Regions from separate parts of the Rhodococcus sp. NPDC058639 genome, predicted to be linked through region 2. Evidence: riboswitches for the same ligand, from Rfam matches in the RefSeq annotation. Region 2 holds a riboswitch; the other holds the start of a gene.
The links. A riboswitch is a leader RNA that binds a small molecule or an ion and turns the genes downstream of it on or off. The one in region 2 is predicted to bind glycine.
Positions count from the first base shown of each region.

Region 1 (7,066 bases), 230 kb from region 2:
CGGTGGGTACGACGCTCGACCCGTCGTGGGCACGTTCGATCGGGTTCCTCGGGTGGACCTGGCTCGCCGTCGTGCTGTACCTCGGGCTCGGGGTCCTAATCATCGGCATCTTCGCTCTCGGGGCACGGATCGTCCGGCGCATCCGTGACCGCACGAAGCCCCGCACCGACGAACCTGCCGACCCGTCCCGGCGTCGAGCGATCCGGATCGCCACCGCGACACTCGTCGTCGCATCGGTCGGCGCCGTCACCTACGGCGTGTTCGAGGCCGCGCGTCCACGCGTGGTCGACGTCCGCGTGCCCCTGCGCCGGCTCCCCGCCGGATTCGAGGGGACCCGCGTCGCCCTCGTAACCGACCTGCATGTCGGACCCGCTCGCGGTGCCGACTTCGTGCGCCGCGTCGTCGACCTGGTGAACGCCCAGCAACCCGACCTGGTGGTCCTCGGTGGCGACCTGGTGGACGGCACCGTGGCCCTCGCCGGTGAGGACCTCGAACCACTTCGCGACCTGCGTGCACCTCTCGGCGTCTTCGGTGTCAGTGGCAACCACGAGTACTACGCGGACGACGGCATGTCCTGGCTCGACCACTGGGAGACCCTCGGGGTACGGACGTTGCGAAACGAGCACGTCGTTCTCACGCGGGGTGGCGACACGATCGCGCTTGCCGGAGTTCACGATTACACGGCTCCGGAACCTCACATCGCAGACATGTCGGCCGCGCTCGACGGCGTCGAACCGGGCACGGTCGTGGTGCTCGCCGCGCACCAGCCCAAGCATGTCCTCGAAGCGCGTGATCGCGGCGTGGACCTGCAACTGTCGGGACATACGCACGGCGGCCAGATGTGGCCGCTCCGCCCGTTCGTCTCGCTCGCCAATCCCACGGTGACCGGACTGGACCGGTTCGGCGACACACTGATCTACACGTCGCAGGGCACCGGAGCATGGGGCCCACCCGTCCGGGTCGGCACTCCCCCCGAGATCACGATCCTCGAACTCACCGCCGACGCCTCCTGAACCCGCCTCCTGAACCCGCCTCCTGAACCCGCCCCCTGAGTCGGGGCCGGGGGTGAGGTCCGTCGCGTGAGGACGAGTTGTTCGGGTTTTCTAGGGTTTCCGTACCGTCCAGAACATTAACCAGGTAACTGCGGGGCCGACGGGTTCTCCCGTCGGCCCCGGACAGCTCAGCTGTTGTACGCCTCCAACGGTGGGCACGAGCACACCAGGTTCCGGTCACCGTGCGCACCGTCGATCCGACGGACCGCCGGCCACACCTTCGCGCGGGCCTTCCCCATCGGGAACACCGCGGTCCGGCGCGAATACGGGTGGTCCCACTCTCCCACCAGGCATTCCGCCGTGTGCGGAGCGCCGCGCAGCGGGTTGTCGTCGGCGGGCCACTCCCCTGCCCCGACCCGGTCGATCTCGTGGCGAATGGAAATCATCGCGTCGATGAACGCGTCGAGTTCGGCGATGTCCTCGCTTTCGGTGGGCTCGACCATCAACGTGCCTGCCACCGGGAAGCTCATCGTCGGCGCATGGAACCCGTAGTCCGCCAGTCGCTTCGCCACATCGTCGACCGTCACACCGGTGGCCTTGGTGATCCCCCGCAGGTCGAGGATGCACTCGTGCGCCACCATGCCGTTCTCGCCGGTGAACAGAACCGGGAAGTACTCGTCGAGACGACGGGCGATGTAGTTCGCCGAGGCGATCGCGGTGAGCGACGCCTTCCGCAGGCCCTCCGCCCCCATCAGCTTGATATACGTCCAAGTGATCGGCAGGATCGACGCCGAGCCGAAGGGCGCCGCCGACACCGGTCCGCCGCCGCCGAGGCCCGGCTCGGCCGGGTGACCCGGGAGGTACGGGGCCAGATGGGCACGCACTCCGATCGGTCCCACACCCGGCCCACCGCCGCCGTGCGGGATGCAGAACGTCTTGTGCAGATTGAGATGACTGACGTCGCCACCGAACTTGCCCGGACGGGCGAGCCCGACCAGCGCGTTGAGGTTCGCGCCGTCGATGTACACCTGCCCACCGGCGTCGTGCACGGCCCCGCAGATCTCGGCGATGTCCTCCTCGTACACGCCGTGCGTCGACGGATACGTGATCATGATCGCCGCGAGACGCTCCGCGTGATCGGCGATCTTGGCCCGCAGGTCGTCGAGGTCGACGTCACCGTTCGGCCGGCACGCCACGACCTCGACGCGCATCCCGGCCATCACGGCCGACGCGGCGTTGGTGCCGTGGGCGCTGGACGGGATCAGGCACGTGTCGCGCCGGTCGTCGCCTCGGTCGAGGTGGTACCGGCGAATCGCGAGCAATCCTGCGTATTCGCCCTGGCTGCCCGCATTCGGCTGCAGACTTACCGCGTCGTAGCCGGTCACCGCCGCCAGCCATCCCTCGAGGTCGGCGATGAGACGCCGGATGCCGGCGGTCTGCTCGGCCGGCGCAAACGGGTGCAAGCCCGCGAACTCGGGCCAGGTGATCGCTTCCATCTCGGCAGCGGCGTTGAGCTTCATCGTGCACGAGCCCAGCGGAATCATCGTGCGGTCGAGCGCGAGGTCCTTATCGGACAGACGCCGCAGGTACCGCATCATCGCGGTCTCGGTGCGGTAGCGGGTGAACGCCTCGTGCTGCAGGAAGGCGCTCGTCCGCGCCGGCACGGCGAGCGATGCGCCCCCACCCGATCCCGGATGTCCGTCGGCGACACCGAACGCCTCCAGCACGGCGGTGATGTGCGCCGGCGTCGTGGCTTCGTCGCAGGACACCGAGACATGATCGGCGTCCACCCGGTAGAGATTGATACCTGCCGCTGCTGCGGCACCGATCACCTCGTCGGCCCGGCCCGGGACCCGGGCCAGCACGGTGTCGAAGAAAGACTCGTGCACGACCTCCACGCCGCCTTCACGCAGCGCCGACGCGAGGTGATCCGCATGCCCGGCGACGCGGCGTGCGATCGCCGTCAGCCCCTCGGCGCCGTGGTACGACGCGTACATCGCGGCGAGCACGGCCAACAGCACCTGCGCGGTGCAGATGTTGCTCGTCGCCTTCTCCCGACGGATGTGCTGCTCGCGGGTCTGTAGTGCGAGGCGGTAGGCGGGGTCGCCGTCGGCGTCGACCGACAGACCGACGAGCCGCCCCGGCAGTGTGCGGGTGTCGGACGCTTTCACCGCGAGATAGCCCGCGTGCGGACCACCGAATCCCATGGGAACGCCGAAACGCTGTGTCGTGCCGAAGCACGCGTCGGCACCCTGTTCTCCGGGAGGGGTGATCAAGGTCAGTGCCAGCAGGTCGGCGCCCACTGCGACGAGCGCGCCGCGTGCGTGGGCAGCGTCGATGATCGGGGTGATGTCGTACACGCGTCCCGACGCTCCGGGTACCTGGAGGATGACCCCGAAGAAGTCGCCCTCGGGAAGGCCGTCGTCCACGAGGTTCGCCGTGACGATCTCGATGCCGAGAGGCTCTGCTCGGGTCGCGAGGACCGCGGCGGTCTGCGGGAACAGATCGGCGTCGACAGCGATCCGGTTGCTCTTCGACTTGCGGTTCGCGCGGCGGAGCAGTGTCATCGCCTCGGCTGCTGCGGTGGCTTCGTCGAGCATCGACGAGTTCGCGACCTCCATGCCGGTCAGGTCCGCGACCATGGTCTGGAAGTTCAGCAGGGCTTCGAGGCGACCTTGGCTGATTTCGGGCTGGTAGGGCGTGTACGCGGTGTACCAGGCGGGGTTCTCGATGATGTTGCGCAGCAGTACGGGTGGCGTGAGCGTGTCGTAGTAGCCCTGCCCGATCATCGAGGTCGCGACGGTGTTCTTCCGGGCGAGAGCAGTCAGCTCGGCGAGAACGTCGTGTTCGGACTTCGGGGCGTCGAGGACTTCGAGCCCGTCGGAGACGGCACCGTCGCGCTCGTCGAGAATGGTCGCCGGGACGGCCCGCGCGGCGAGTGCATCGAGCGAGTCGACTCCGACCACCTCGAGGATGCGGCGCAGACCCGCGGTGTCGGGACCGATGTGACGGTCGGCGAAGTTCGAGGTGACATCTTCTGACATCGCAGCTCCCAGGCTGATCGGAGAGGTCCACCACCGTGCGTGGTCGCACGGGATGTTTCCTCCCCCTCTGTCGCGAGCTCGCGGAGCGAGCGCCTGAGAGATTCGGCCCGTGGAGGGCGTTTCCCCGTGGGCGGGTGGGTGCTCCCACCGCTTTCCAGAGACGTCGTAGCTCGCACGGTCCTGTATGCCTGAGAGATTGACGGGGAGGTGCTGCTCCTTCGGCGCCCGGATCAGGTCCGGAACTCTCCCGCACGACGGCGACGCGAGCCCAAGTCTAGAACACGACGGTCATGCATCGACGACACCGCACCACCCTCGCGGGTGATCTTCGTCTAGCCGATTCGGCGGTTGATGCGACTGCGGCGCCGGGACGCCAATTCGTCTTCCGGCCGCTCTTCGACGTCGCCTCCGTCGGCACGCTCTGCGGGGAAGTCGGCGATGCTTCCGGTCAGTTCGCGCATTGCGCCGCTGACTGCGATCCCGAAGACGCCCTGCCCGCCCTGGAGAAGATCGACGACCTCCTCGGGCGACGTGCACTCGTACACCGTGGTGCCGTCGGAGAACAGTGTGATCCTGGCGAGGTCGCGGACGCCACGACTGCGCAGATGATCCACGGCGACGCGGATGTTCTGGAGCGAGACACCGGTGTCGAGGAGTCGTTTGACGATCTTGAGAACCAGGATGTCCTTGAACGAATAGAGCCGCTGGCTTCCCGACCCTGCCGCGCCTCGGATCGACGGGACCACGAGGTTGGTACGCGCCCAGTAATCGAGTTGGCGGTAGCTGATTCCCGCGATCTGGCACGCGATGGGCACCCGGTAGCCGACGAGTTCGTCGGGCACCGAATCGTCGGGGAACAGCCCTGGCTGGATCTCTTCGTCGTGCGGTGTAGGTGACGAACTCGCGCGGTCGCCGGCGTCAACGTTGGAATGCTGTCCCTGCGGCCGATCTCGCACTGTGTGACTTCCTCTCGCGCGCCCTGTTGTACCTCGCAACGACCGACCGGCGGATTCCCCCACCGCATCCGATCGTCGAGCGCTCTCAGGCTCACCAAGTAATCCATATTCGGATTTACCCAGCGTACGCTCCGGCGTGGGGCGCGGGGCAGCAACACGCCCACCGGAAAGGCAACGTTCGACACTACTCGCGTCGGACTGGGCTGCTGCTCGGGGCCGCAACGCGTCCGTCGCCGGTCGACGAACGACCGCTCAGCCGTCCGTCGCCTTGAAGTCGTCCGGAGAGATGTTGTCGAGGAATTCCTTGAACTTCTCAACCTCGTCTTCGCGCTCGTCCGGCATGACCAGTCCTGCTTCGGTGAGTACCGCTTCGTCGACGAATACCGGTGCACCGATGCGCAAGGCTACAGCGACGGCATCGGACGGGCGGCACGACACGCGCATGTCGCCGTCGAAAACAAGATCGGCAAAGAAGGTGCCCTCCTGAAGGTCGACGATGCGGACTTCCAGGAGTGCGTGGCCGAAGGCGTCCAGCAGATTCTTGATCAGATCGTGGGTGAGGGGGCGGGCGGGTTCCACGCCTTGCTGCTCGAGCGCGATCGCGGTCGCTTCGTTCTGGCCGATCCAGATGGGCAGGTACCGCTCGCCGTCGACTTCGCGGAGCAGCAGGACAGGCTGGTTCTGGGGTTGTTCCACTCGGATTCCCACCACGCGCATCTCGCTCATCGCGGCGCCTCCGTCCCGCTGCTCGTCAGTGGCGTACCACCCGAATCGATATTGCCTGAATTCTAGTGCGCTCCTCAACATCCGTCAGGTGCCGGTCGGCGCTGCCGGGAGCGGTCAGCGGTCGAGCGCTCCCTGGACGGCTGCCTTCACCAGGCAAGTGTGGAGCGTCAACGACAATGCGGCGAGTTCGCGCACCATCTCTTCCGCGCGCTGCCGGGCCCCGGCATCGCGCCCCTTCGCGACAGGACCCGCGATCTGGGCGACGAGTCCGGCCTCGCGGTCGGCAGCGAGCTTGAATGCGCGCAGATGCCGTACCTCGAGGCCGAACTCGGCCATTGCCTTCGCGGTGCGCGCGAGCAGCACCGCGTCGTCGTCGAAAAACCCGGCGGGACCCGGTATCACCAGGCCCGCCCCCACCAGTTCGGCCAGGAACGCGGTATCCACACCGGCCCGCTCGCACAGGTCGTCGCGGCTGACGCGGATCTCCCGGTCGGTGCGCAGGTCCTCCGGTGAAACCTCACCGCGGGCGACTGCCAGCGGCCGGGGCCGTTTGGGCCGCGTCTCGACCGATCCCACCGTCGCGGCGCCGCGGTCGATCGCCTCGAGCTGTTCCTTGATCACCTTCAACGGAAGGTACTGATCCCGTTGTGCGGTGAGCACATAGCGCAGCCGTTCACAGTCCGCGATGGAGAACCGGCGATAGCCCGACGGAGTGCGCTCCGGGCTGATCAGCCCCTCGGCCTCGAGAAATCTGATCTTCGAGATCGTGACGTCCGGGAACTCGGGCCGCAGTCGATCGAGTACGGACCCGATCGACATGCCGGCCGGCGCCGACTGGTGGGCTGCGGTCATCAGCTACTCGCGCCCTGCGAACCGCGAGGACCGGTCAGGAACACCAACCGGAACTTGCCGATCTGAACCTCGTCGCCATTGGCGAGTACCGCGGAGTCGACCGGTTCCCGGTTGACGTAGGTGCCGTTGAGGCTTCCGACGTCGACCACCTGGAAGTCGCCCTCGTCCTGACGGAACTCGGCGTGCCGGCGGCTGACGGTCACGTCGTCGAGGAAGATGTCGCTGTCGGGATGCCGTCCCGCCGACGTCGTCGGCTGGTCCAGCAGGAAGCGCGAACCCGCGTTGGGTCCACGCTTGACAACGAGTAGCGCTGATCCGGCAGGGAGCCCTTCGACACCTGAGACGGGCGCGTCGGTCGTAGCCGTTCCGGCCCCGGCGCTTTCCGCTTCGTTCAGGAAGTCGGCGCGAAACACCGAAGTAGTCTCCGCAGGAGTCTCCTCGTAGCCCGCGTTGCCGTTCTCGCTCACCGTTTCTCCTTATCCGTTCGATCGCCCGG
Region 1 covers NZ_JBHXRF010000004.1:28,854-35,919, reverse strand. Annotated here, with positions in the region: gene ACFWU2_RS08525 (metallophosphoesterase) at 1-1,013, shown strand, start outside; gene gcvP (aminomethyl-transferring glycine dehydrogenase) at 1,181-4,036, opposite strand; glycine riboswitch at 4,202-4,296, opposite strand; gene ACFWU2_RS08515 (MerR family transcriptional regulator) at 4,369-4,992, opposite strand; gene ACFWU2_RS08510 (bifunctional nuclease family protein) at 5,245-5,718, opposite strand; gene ACFWU2_RS08505 (MerR family transcriptional regulator) at 5,833-6,570, opposite strand; gene garA (glycogen accumulation regulator GarA) at 6,570-7,037, opposite strand.
Region 1: it holds a riboswitch for glycine, as region 2 does, so the genes downstream of both, gcvP (aminomethyl-transferring glycine dehydrogenase) here and ACFWU2_RS09545 (DMT family transporter) in region 2, are expected to answer to the same signal.

Region 2 (7,066 bases):
TGTCTGACCTATGGAAGCGCTGATCGTACTCGCCGTACTGGTGGTACTCGTCGTGATAGTGGTGGTGAAGTCGGTCGCCCTGATCCCGCAGGCAGAAGCGGCGGTCATCGAGCGTTTGGGACGCTATTTCCGGACTGCGTCGGGGCAGCTGACGTTCCTGGTGCCGTTCGTGGACCGTATCCGCGCGAAAGTCGATCTGCGCGAACGGGTGGTGTCGTTCCCGCCGCAGCCGGTCATCACCAAGGACAACCTGACACTGAGCATCGACACCGTCGTCTACTTCCAGGTCACCAATCCGCAAGCCGCGGTGTACGAGATCAGCAACTACATCGCCGCCGTCGAACAGCTCACGGTGACGACGCTGCGCAACGTCGTCGGCGGAATGACCCTGGAAGAAACTCTCACCTCCCGTGACTCGATCAACGGTCAGCTACGCGGCGTGCTCGACGAAGCGACCGGCCGCTGGGGTCTGCGGGTCGCGCGCGTCGAACTCAAGAGCATCGATCCGCCGCCGTCGATCCAGGAGTCGATGGAAAAGCAGATGAAGGCGGACCGCGAGAAGCGCGCGACGATCCTCACTGCCGAAGGCCACCGCGAGGCCGCGATCAAGACCGCAGAGGGCGACAAGCAGGCACGCATCCTCTCGGCGGAGGGATCGAAGCAGGCCGCGATCCTCGAGGCGGAAGCCGAACGGCAGTCCCGCATCCTGCGGGCACAGGGTGATCGGGCCGCTCAGTACCTCCAGGCGCAGGGCGAGGCGAAGGCGATCGAGAAGGTGTTCGCAGCCATCAAGGCCGGCAAACCGACCCCCGAGATGCTCGCGTACCAGTACTTGCAGACATTGCCGCAGATGGCACAGGGTGACGCGAACAAGGTGTGGCTCGTGCCCAGCGACTTCGGCGACGCCCTCAAGGGTTTCGCGGGCGCGCTCGGTGCTCGCGGCGAGGACGGTGTGTTCCGTTTCGAGCCGAGCCCGGTCGACGAAGATCTCCAGCGTCCCGAGGACGACTCGGCAGAGGTCAGCGACTGGTTCGACATGAAGACCGACCCGGTCGTGGCGAAAGCGGTTGCCGAAGCCGAGGCCGTGGCACGCAAGCCGGTGGATCCCGCGGTCCCGGTCGTCTCCGGAGAGCAGGCGGCGGCGGTCACGCGCGGTGGCGAGTCCTCTGCGCTGCCGGCCGCAGACCCCGCGCCCGAGGAGCGTGTCTCGTCTCTGGAGAAAGAGGTCGGCGAGGAACTCCCGAGGCAGTAATCCTGCCGGGCCGCCGGGGCGTGCGCACGCACGTCACCGGCGGCGAGGAGAGGTGAGCGGAAGTGCCATCGCCACGATGACGAGACCTGCGCCCACGCCGGCGAGGAGCGATACGGACTCGCCGAACACCGCTGCACCGAGCATCAGAGCGACTACTACTTCCAGGTACGACAGTCCGGCCAATTCGGCCGCGCGCAGATACGTGCCGGCGACGACGAGCAGGCCCAAGGCGAACAGGCCGCAGACGACGAAGAACCCGATAGCCCATACCCAGTTGCCCGGGGTCATCCCGGAGAGGTCGGGCCGGGTGACCACCACGACGAGTCCGGTCGCTGCCGCCCCGAATGCGAAGGTCCAGAAACTGCGTAGGTCCGCGGGCATATCCGAGCGGTAGCGGTAGCAGAGCAGTGCGGCGCCGTAGAACACTCCCGACACGACACCGAGCACGGTGCCCAGCAGTTGGTCGTCCGAACTCGGGGCGGGTGCGCCGCCGATCAGACCCGCGGCCAGGAGCATCCCGGTGAACGCGGCGACAAGGGACACCGCATCTCGCCGAGTGATCGTCTCTCCGAGGAACATCCTCGCGAACACGGTCGCGAGAACCGGGCCGAGATAGTGCAGGACCACCGCGCGCGACAGGTCGGTGAGCACGGTCGCGGAGAGATAGGTGGCGAGGGACAGGGCGAGGAACACGCCGCCGAGCACCACCGACCACGACAGCCGGGCTCGTCGTAGTTTCCCGAGACGTCGCGACAGTGCCAGCATCACCAGCATCCCCAACCCGCCGACCAGCATCCGGCCGAAGGTGAGGGCTTCGCCGAGTACGGCGCCCGGAGGGGTGGCCATGCGGCCGAACAACCCGGCGGCGCCCATCGCCGTTGCGGAGACCACGATGGCTGCGATACCCAGGCGCCTTCGGGAGGTGTGTGCCGACTGCTCGGCCGGGCGGTCATCGATGAGAAGCGGAACGGCAGGCACGCGTGAGGGTGCGTCGACAGACGGAGCCACGGAACTTCCTCCGGACAGGGTGCATCGCGCACCGGCGGGTGGTCGGTTCCCCGCTCTGTCATGTGACCTGAGAGCTTTCGCGGATCCGGGGACCCACTTACACCTTCGGTGAACCCCGCGGGGTTGCTTTCCAGAGGAGCCTCGCCGGCGGCGGTCTGGGGGCCTGAGAGATTCCCGGGGAGGTTGCTCCTTCGGCGCCCGCACGTGTGCGGAACTCTCCCGCTGCAGTTCGATGGCATATTCGGTTGTCCGAGCGAGTATGCCAGCCCGGTGCGCGGGCCATGGATCCGGGTGAGCGGTGGATCAGGTGATGAGCGCGGTACCGACTCCACACGCCGCACACGCCCACAGCACGCTGGTGGCCGTGCCGATGATGAACTGCTCCGAGGCGTTCGGCTCGCGTAGCTCCGGGTACCGCGCCAGACCCTTGACGGCCATGATGATCGCGATGCCTTCGGGCCACCCGGCAAGGATCGACACCGCGACGGCGCCGCGCTCGAGCACGCCGATGACCCGTCCGCCCCGCAGCGGCCCGGGCGGGGGAGCGGGATCGGGTCCGGCATCCGGCTGGCGTCGGGCGATCCGGAAGGCGACCAGCACGGCCGGTCCGCCGCCGGTGACGGCGGCCAGGGTGGTGAGTGCGAGTGTCACGGCCAGCGCGACTCCGTGCACGGGCGCGGTGGCGGTGGCCGCCAGGGCTGCACCCCCGAGCGCCGCGGTGGTCACTGTCGCGCCGAGCCACGCCGGGAGCGTGGAACGGAGAGACAGCGCGGGCGCGAGGGCGGCAACAGCGAGGCACACCAGCGAGACGACGGTCAACGATCGGCCCTTTCCAGCAGTCGGTGAGCGAGCGCGCATCCTGCGATCTCGGCTTGCCACCCGGCCGCTGCCAGGCGTTGGGACACGGCTTGTTTGCTGATGCCGAGTTCGTCGGCGATCCGAGCCTGCGTCGATCCGGTGCGAGCGAGTGCCACGGCTTCGTGTCCTTGGGGGGAGCGCCGAAGGACGAGGGTCGCGAGCAGGGTCAGTGCGGCGTCGGCATCCGCTGCGGCCTCAGCGTGGTGGCCCTCGACGGCGACCTGCCCGATGGAATTCTTGGCGCGTTCGACGGCACGCCGGGCGAATTCGAATGCCGGTCCGCGGCCGGCGCGGGTCTGTTTCGGCAAGGGAGTCTCGACGGGGCCGATTCCGATACCGACGCTCCAGCGCTCTCGTCGGAGCAACTCCAGCACGAGGTCGACCACGACACCCGGATCATCGGCGACGGCCTGTACTTCGTCACCGGCAGTGCGGTCGAACGGACGGACCAGTCGCGGATCACGCAGGTCGGTGAGGAGTCCGGAGACGCGGTCGATGTCGCGGCGACTGCCTCGTTGGTCGACCGTCAGCACGAACATCGGTCAAGTGTGTGCCCTTGTTTACTCAAAGTCAAGGATTGAGCCTTGTTCAAAGCGCGTCTTCGGGTGCCCGGTTGTATTCCTCGTCGGTGACAGGTTCGAGCCAGTGGACCGTATCGTGCTCGTCGTCCGTTTCGTTGATGGCGAGGTGAATCATCAGCCGGGTGGGCGCTGCGCCGTGCCAGTGCTCCTCGTCGGCTTCGAACCACACGCGATCCCCGGGCCGGATCACCTCGACGGGGCCGCCCCGGCGCTGGCACAATCCGACGCCCTCCGTGACGAAGACGGTCTGGCCGAGGGGATGCAGATGCCAGTGCGTGCGGGCACCGGGCATGAAGTGGACGAGAGCGGCCGACACTCGCGACGGCGGTGGCGCTGCGGCCACCGGATCGATATAGACCTCACCGGTGAACCAGTCCTCCGGGCCTATCCCGGTATCGAGCGAACTGCGAACGATCTGCATGACTTCCTCCTTCGGCCGAACCCTCCACGCATGTTCCGGACGGCGAGGGCGGCCGTCATCGCCAGATGTCGTGGTATCCATCAGATCAGGCAGCAACGGCCGGGAAGCACTTTCCGAAACGCAATTGCCCGTACTGTGACCTGGAGAGCAGTGCAGCCGTGATCGGTAGCCGGAACGACGCGGGCTGCGTGAGCAGCGCCCGAGCGAAGTGCACGATCGCGTCGATGATCGTCGAGTTGCCCTACTCGGACGAGGGCGGACCCCGCACCCCGAAGCAGGTGAACCGGTATCCGTACCGGCAGACGAAGGAGATCTCATGCGTGGAGTCATTCTCGACAAGCCCGGCGAGGTGCGGATTGCAGATCGTCCGGACCCGGAGATAGTCGAACCGACCGACGCTGTCATCCGGTTGGTTGCCACCTGCATTTGTGGTTCCGATTTGTGGCCGTACCGCGGCGCAGACCCTGTCGACCACATGCCGATGGGTCACGAGTATGTCGGAACGGTCACCCGGATCGGCGATGAGGTCGCCGACGTTGCGGTCGGGGACTTCGTGGTCGGTTCGTTTTTCGCGTCCGACAACACCTGCGAGATCTGCCGCGCCGGTTATCAGTCCCGGTGTGTGCACGCCGTACCCATGGGCGCGATAGGCACCCAGGCCGAGTACGCGCGCGTCCCGTTGGCCGACGGAACGCTGGTCCGGACGCCCGGCCAACCCGACGCGGACCTCATCCCTTCCCTCCTGGCGGCGTCGGATGTGCTTGGAACCGGATGGTTCGCCGCGGTTGCCGCGGAGGCCGGCCCCGGTAAGACCGTCGCGGTTGTCGGTGACGGTGCAGTCGGGCTACTGGGGGTTCTGGCAGCGAAACAGCTTGGCGCCGAACGGATCATTGCCATGAGCCGCCACGCCGATCGACAAGCCTTGGCGCGTGAGTTCGGCGCCACCGACATCGTCGAGGAGCGTGGGGACGAAGGGGTCGCGAAGGTCAAGGAGCTCACCTCCGGGTTGGGGGCGCACTCCGTGATCGAGGCCGTCGGCACGCAGGAGTCGATGATGCAGGCGATCCGCTCGACACGACCCGGCGGGCACGTCGGGTATGTGGGTGTGTCCCACGACGTTGCGCTACCCGGCCAGGAGCTCTTCTTCGCCGACGTGCATCTGCACGGCGGTCCCGCTCCGGTGCGGCGATTCCTTCCGCAGTTGATCGACCTCATCTGGAACCGCACCATCGATCCGGGACGGGTGTTCGATCTGAGCGTGCCGCTCGAGGAGGCAGCGGAGGGCTACCGAGCCATGGACGAACGTAGAGCGATCAAGGTGATGCTCACCCTCTGAGTTCTACCGAGAAACGGGGCGCTGTCCACGTCCGAGGCGACGGACTCCGCACAGCCAGGAAGGAAGGCTCCGACGAGATGGAAACCCCTGATTCTGAAGTAGACGTAGGCCGCCGGAAGTGGATCGGACTAGGCGTCCTGGCCCTCGGGCTGTCGTTGATCGTCGTCGACGGGACGATCGTCAATGTCTCTCTCCCGGTCATCATCGATGACCTGCAGCTGGATCTGACAGACGCGCAGTGGATCAACAGCATCTATTCGGTTGTGTTCGCGGCACTGTTGCTCACGACGGGAAGGCTCGGCGACCGAGTGGGCCGCCGAATGCTGTTCATCATCGGGGTTCTCGTGTTCGTCTGTGGAAGTCTGGCCGCAGCGGCGTCGGACAGTTCGACGACGTTGATCTCTGCCCGCGTCGTGCAGGGCATCGGAGGTGCCCTCGTTCTTCCCTGCACACTTTCTACCGTCAACGCCACTTTCCGCGGCAGGGACCGAGCAGTCGCGTTCGGCGTGTGGGGTGCGGTGATCTCGGGGATGGCAGCCGTCGGTCCGTTGCTGGGAGGTTGGTTGACAACCTCGTTCACCTGGCCGTGGATCTTCCTCGTGAATGTGCCGATCGGCATCATCGTCATCATCGGTGCAGTGCTGTTCGTGCCCGAGACCCGGTCGAAGACCACGGTCCCCGGACTCGATGTCCTGGGGCCGATTCTGAGTGCGATCGGGTTCGGCGCGCTGGTGTTCGCCCTCATCGAGGGGCAGAAGATCGGCTGGTGGAAGCCGATCGCCGATCTGAGGGTCTTCGGGGTGACGTGGCCGGAGACCGCGCCGATCTCGGCGACACCGGTTGTCGCTGCGGTGGCAATTGTCGTCCTGGCGGCGTTCGTGATGTGGGAGCGACATCGCGCGAGCATCCGGCGCTCCGCCATCCTCGACTTGACCCTGTTCCGGATCCGCACCTTCAGCTGGGGAAACACCACCGCGATGACGGTGGCGATCGGAGAGTTCGGCCTCCTGCTGGTGCTACCGCTGTTCCTCGTGAACGCCTACGGGCTCAGTACCCTCGGCGCCGGCTACGTGTTGGCCGTGATGGCGGTGGGCGCGTTCGCTTCCGGGGCTTCGGCCCGGTTTGTCACCGCGAAACTGGGAGCCCCACGCACCGTCATGGTGGGTCTGACGCTGGAGGTGCTCGGGGTGCTTGCCTTCGCGCTGTACCTCCGCCCGTCGGCGAGTTCCGTCGTGCTCGCACTGCTGCTGGCGATCTACGGCATGGGTTTGGGTCTCGCGTCTGCCCAGCTCACCGGAACCGTGCTGGTCGATATCCCGAAGGCAGAGTCCGGGGAAGGGTCCGCCATCCAGAGCACCTCCCGGCAGCTCGGTGCGGCCCTGGGTACCGCCATCCTCGGGACCGTGCTCTCGCTCGGGTTGGCGCACAGCCTCACCGACCGCCTCGAATCGAGTCCTCTACCGGCGCAGGTGCAGACCGGGTTGGTCGACAGCACCCGGGACTCGGCGGGCAGCACCATCCCGATCATCCGCGATCAGGGCGATGACGGCCGTCTCGGTCCGGCCGGTCCCGAGACCGCCGACGCCCTGTCGGACGGCTTCGCGGACGCC
Region 2 covers NZ_JBHXRF010000004.1:260,738-267,803, reverse strand. Annotated here, with positions in the region: gene ACFWU2_RS09555 (NfeD family protein) at 1-7, shown strand, start outside; gene ACFWU2_RS09550 (SPFH domain-containing protein) at 11-1,252, shown strand; gene ACFWU2_RS09545 (DMT family transporter) at 1,286-2,260, opposite strand; glycine riboswitch at 2,402-2,492, opposite strand; gene ACFWU2_RS09540 (hypothetical protein) at 2,564-3,079, opposite strand; gene ACFWU2_RS09535 (hypothetical protein) at 3,076-3,657, opposite strand; gene ACFWU2_RS09530 (cupin domain-containing protein) at 3,707-4,120, opposite strand; gene ACFWU2_RS09525 (zinc-dependent alcohol dehydrogenase family protein) at 4,437-5,456, shown strand; gene ACFWU2_RS09520 (MFS transporter) at 5,534-7,066, shown strand, end outside.